Regions from separate parts of the Actinoplanes sp. NPDC048988 genome, predicted to be linked through region 1. Evidence: riboswitches for the same ligand, from Rfam matches in the RefSeq annotation. Region 1 holds a riboswitch; the other holds the start of a gene.

The links. Region 1 has a riboswitch for cyclic di-AMP ahead of ACGFJ7_RS43040 (transglycosylase family protein). Riboswitches for the same ligand answer to the same signal wherever they lie in the genome.
Region 2: linked by a shared signal. The riboswitch ahead of ACGFJ7_RS33125 (NlpC/P60 family protein) and the one ahead of ACGFJ7_RS43040 (transglycosylase family protein) in region 1 are both predicted to bind cyclic di-AMP.

What each region holds. Positions count from the first base shown of each region.
Region 1 is NZ_JBICTW010000024.1:70,302-72,495, forward strand. It holds gene ACGFJ7_RS43035 (nuclear transport factor 2 family protein) at 1-321, shown strand, start outside; gene ACGFJ7_RS43040 (transglycosylase family protein) at 367-975, opposite strand; cyclic di-AMP (ydaO/yuaA leader) riboswitch at 980-1,151, opposite strand; gene ACGFJ7_RS43045 (saccharopine dehydrogenase family protein) at 1,263-2,194, shown strand, end outside.
Region 2 is NZ_JBICTW010000013.1:257,416-259,609, forward strand. It holds gene ACGFJ7_RS33125 (NlpC/P60 family protein) at 1-959, opposite strand, end outside; cyclic di-AMP (ydaO/yuaA leader) riboswitch at 975-1,112, opposite strand; gene ACGFJ7_RS33130 (M56 family metallopeptidase) at 1,235-2,185, opposite strand; gene ACGFJ7_RS33135 (BlaI/MecI/CopY family transcriptional regulator) at 2,190-2,194, opposite strand, start outside.

The sequences.
Region 1 (2,194 bases):
CTGTTCGTCGAGCGTGCCAACGCCAAAGACGCCGAAGGCCTCGCCCTGCTGTACGAGGAGGATGCCGTGATGGCGTACCCGCCCGGACGCCAGACCGTCGGCCGCGCCGCCATCCAGCGCATGTGGGAGGAGGCCCTGCCACACATGCCCACCGTCGAGCCCGAGGAGCCGCTGCCCACCCTGCTGAGCGGCGAGCTGGCCCTGACCTCCACACCTCCGCGAGATGGCTCGGGCGCCCGAGCCCAGGTGGTGCGCCGCCAGCCCGACGGCACGTGGCTGCGGGTTCTCGACCAGCCGGAATTCCAGACTCCGCGGTCGTGATCCCGGCGCCGGCGATCAGGCATTCGCCGGCGCCGGGAGCAGCTATTACAGCGCCAGAGGCTGACCCGGGAAGATGCGATGCGGGCTGTTCAAAGCGGCGCGATTCAGGCGGTATAGGGCTCGCCAGCCGCCTTCCACGTTTGCCTTGGCGGCGATTGAAGCAAGGGTGTCGCCGGCGCGCACCACGTAGTAGCGGCCTGTGGATGACGCTGTGGATGGAGCCTTGACGGTGGATTTGCGAGTGACCGTGTTTGTACTGCGATATTGGCGGGTAGAGAAGGCCTTTCGGCCACAAGTCGGCCACGCGCCCAGGCCCTGGGAACGGCGGACCAGCTCGGCGATTTGGATTTGTTCCGCGCGGGATGCCTGGTCGGCGGTGCGAGCGAAACGGTGTCCGCCGTGGGAGCGCCACGTGCTGCGGCTGAATTGCAGGCCGCCGTAGTATCCGTTGCCGGTGTTGATGCCCCAGTTGCCGCCGGATTCGCACTCGGCGATGGCGTCCCAGTTGACGGAACCGCCCTTGGCGAGCGCGACGGCGTGCGCCGGCGCGGCGGCCGGGGGTGAAGCGAGTGCCGGGGCTGCTGGGGCGGCCAGAGTGACAGTTGCGGCGGCCAGGCCCACCATGACGCGGGCAGGTTTGCACATTTGTGCCATGACGAAAGACCCTCCACGCCTGCGAGGTCAGCTGTCGGGTTCGGGCTGAGGTGCCCGGCCGCGCGTGCGCGGCTTCACCCCGAGGCGCGCCAAAGCGCCGAAGAACTCGGGTCCCCCGCTCCATGCCGTAAGTATGTGTTCCGCCGGGCAGCGGCAGGATTCGGCGTTCCGCCCGTACGGACCGGCGGCGACCGCGAAAGGGCACCCGCCGGATTCTTATAGGAATAGGCGAGATCGACGTTATCGTGTCGCGCGCATTTGTGGAGCTTGTTGGAGAATTGGCAACCATGACCGAGCACGACATCGTCGTCTACGGCGCTTCCGGCTTCGTCGGTGCGCTGGTGGCACGGCATCTGGCCGAACATTCCCCCGATGGCCTTCGGATCGCGCTGGCCGGCCGCTCCGAAAGCAAACTCGATGCTGTGAAACGCCGGCTCGGCGTCGAATGGCCGATCCTGGTCGCGGACGCCGGTGACGCCGACGCGGTCGCCCGGCTCGCGCGGGCGACGCGGATTCTCGTCACGACCGTGGGGCCGTACGCGAAATACGGCAAGCCATTGGTGGACGCCTGCGCCCGGGCCGGAACCGACTATCTCGACCTGACCGGTGAGGTTCTTTTCGCACGTCAGAGCATTGACGACAACCACGAGGTGGCCCGTGGCACCGGTGCCCGGATAGTGCATTCGTGCGGGTTCGACTCGATCCCGTCCGACCTCGGGGTGCACGTTCTGAGCGAGGCCGTTCGCCGTGACGGCGCGGGCGAGCTCACCGACACCGCGATGGTGGTGACGAGCCTGCGCGGCGGGGTCAGCGGCGGCACCATCGACTCGCTGCGCCATCAGCTCGACACCGTCAAGAGGGATCCGGCGAAAAGGCGGGTCGCGGCCGGCCCGTACTCGCTGAGCCCGGACCGGGCCGCCGAGCCGGACCTCGGCCGGCAGTCCGACATCGCCACCGTTCGGGGCGAGCGAGTGCATCCGTCGCTGCGGGGGACACTCGCGCCGTTCTTCATGGCGTCCTACAACACGCGGGTCGTCCGGCGCAGCAATGCGCTGCGGGGTTACGCGTACGGGCGCGAGTTCCGCTATCGGGAGTTCATGAGTGTGGGCGCGTCGCCCCTGGTGTCCCCGGTGGTCGCCAACGGCGTCAAGCTGGGCTTCGGTGCCCTCGTCGCGGGTCTGATGCTCCCGCCGACGCGATATGTGATCGACCGGGTGCT
Region 2 (2,194 bases), on a different contig from region 1:
TCGATCTCCGCCATCCGCACGTGGTCACCCGTGTGCGGAGCGTGGACCATCTTGCCGCCGCCGATGTAGAGGCCGACGTGATGGAGGCTTCCGGGGAAGAAGAAGACCAGGTCACCCGGTTGCAACTCGTCCCGCGACACCGCCTTGCCCTCGTTCCACTGGTCTTTCGTGTAGTGGTCGAGGTGGACACCGACGCTGCCCCAGGCCTCCTGGGTCAGACCGGAGCAGTCGTACGTGTTCGGTCCTGCCGACCCGAAGACGTACGGCTTGCCGATCAGGTCGCACGCGCGCTGAGCCGCACGCCCGCCCTTGTCATTGGTGTACGTGACCGGACAGGCGCCCAACCGCAGGGGCCCGTCCGAGGCGTCCGCCGAGCCGTACGCCTGGATCCGCAGTTTCTGCAGCGCGGTGATCTTGGTTTCGATCGCCTTCTTGCGGGTGGACAGGTCCTTGTCGCGCGCGGCGACGGACTTGGTCACGATATCCAGGTCGGACTTGGTGGCGGTGAGCTTGTCGCGCAGCGCCGCCACGCCCTTGATCTGCTCCTGCTGATGACGAGCCAGCTGATCGAGATAGGTCAGCTTGTCGGTCAGCCCGGTCGGCGAGCCACTGATGATCATGGCATCGAGGGCGTTCGGCGCACCCTGCTTGTACGCGTCGACGGCCAGGCCTTGCACCTGGGCCATCGCCAGGTCGACCTGCACCTGGAGCGGGTTGAGCTGGGCGGCGAGCTTCTTCTGCTGAGCGCGGTTCTTGAGCAGCTGGTTGTGCACGTCGTTGTACTGCTCGATGACCGGCTCGAGGTCGTTCCACTGCTTGTCGATCTGGGCCTCGACCGTGGAGGGCGAGGGTGTGGCGTGCGCGACGGCTGGTCCGGTGACAACGACCCCGACCGTCGCGAGTGCGCAGACGAGTCCACGCAGAACTGCGGCGCGGCCGCGCGCCCCAATCCGTTTCACGTTGGGTGTGACGTCCTTTCTTCCCTCGAGCCGCCGACCGGGTTAGCTGACGGGTTCGGACGGGAAGACGCGTCCGGCCGCGAGGCATCGCGGCTTCACCCCAACCACTCGGGTCCCCGGTTCGCCCACACGACGATTAGGCGGTGGTCCGTCAGATCGGCCGGGTGGACGATGGGGGGCTGCCGAACCGGGGACCACCGTACTCCGGATCATGTGGAGAACTGAAGCCGCCGCGTACGGGAAACTGTTTGCTCCGAAAGGCATACACAGAGTAACTAGAGGGGCCAGTGGTCCAGCGCACGGTCAAGCCAGGGCACCACGAGAATCACGGTGGGTAATACCAGCAGACCAGCGGCGGCGAGCGCGGCGGCCACGTTCAGGCCGACGGACACGGTGTGCGGCTTGGCCAGCCGGGCCAGCCTCCGGCGCCTCGCGTCACCCGTCGGGTCGGCCCGCGCGTCCTCCGCCAGGGGGACGGCGTCGGTCAACCGCTCGAGGGCGGCCCGCAACGGCTCGGCGCCGGCCTTCCGCCGGGCCACGTCGTCCGAGATCATTTCCAGCAGCAGATGTACGGCGTCGAGGGGCGCCCGGCTGCGCAACGGCTGCGGCACGGCGCGGTAGAAGGCGGTGAACGACTCCATCACCACCTCGTGCCGGTGGCGCAGATGGGTCTGCTCGTGGGCGAGGACCGCGTCGACCTGTTCCCGGTCGAGCACCTGGAGCACGCCGTTGCTCAGCACGACCCGCGGCTCGCGGCCGGGCACGCAGTACGCCAGCGGCAGCGCCCCGTCGAGCACGCGCAGGTTGTCGGGGCCCAGCTCGCGATGCTGTTCGGCCCGGTCGAGCAGGTCGACGAGCTCGCGGTGGCGGGCCCGGCGCACCCGCGAGCGCCGGGTGACCCGGACCAGCGAGACGATGAGCCGCAGGATGATGACGCCGGCCACGACCAGGGCGCCGATCAGCGCGGTGGCGGCGACCGGCTTGCCGGAGCCGGCGGCCCGGGTCACCTCGTACGGCGCCGAGAGGACCACGCCGAGGGCGGACAGCACGGCGCTCAGGGTGATCGACTGCCAGAGCAGGACGGCCGCCACCGGGGCCCGGTCGGGCCAGCGCGCGCGGGCCAGCGCACCCGGGACGACCAGCGACAGGGTCAGGCCGAGCGCGCCGAGCAGAAGCGCCGTCACCCCGCCGACCGCCCCACCCACCGCCCGGACCGAGACCGGCAAGCCGTCATT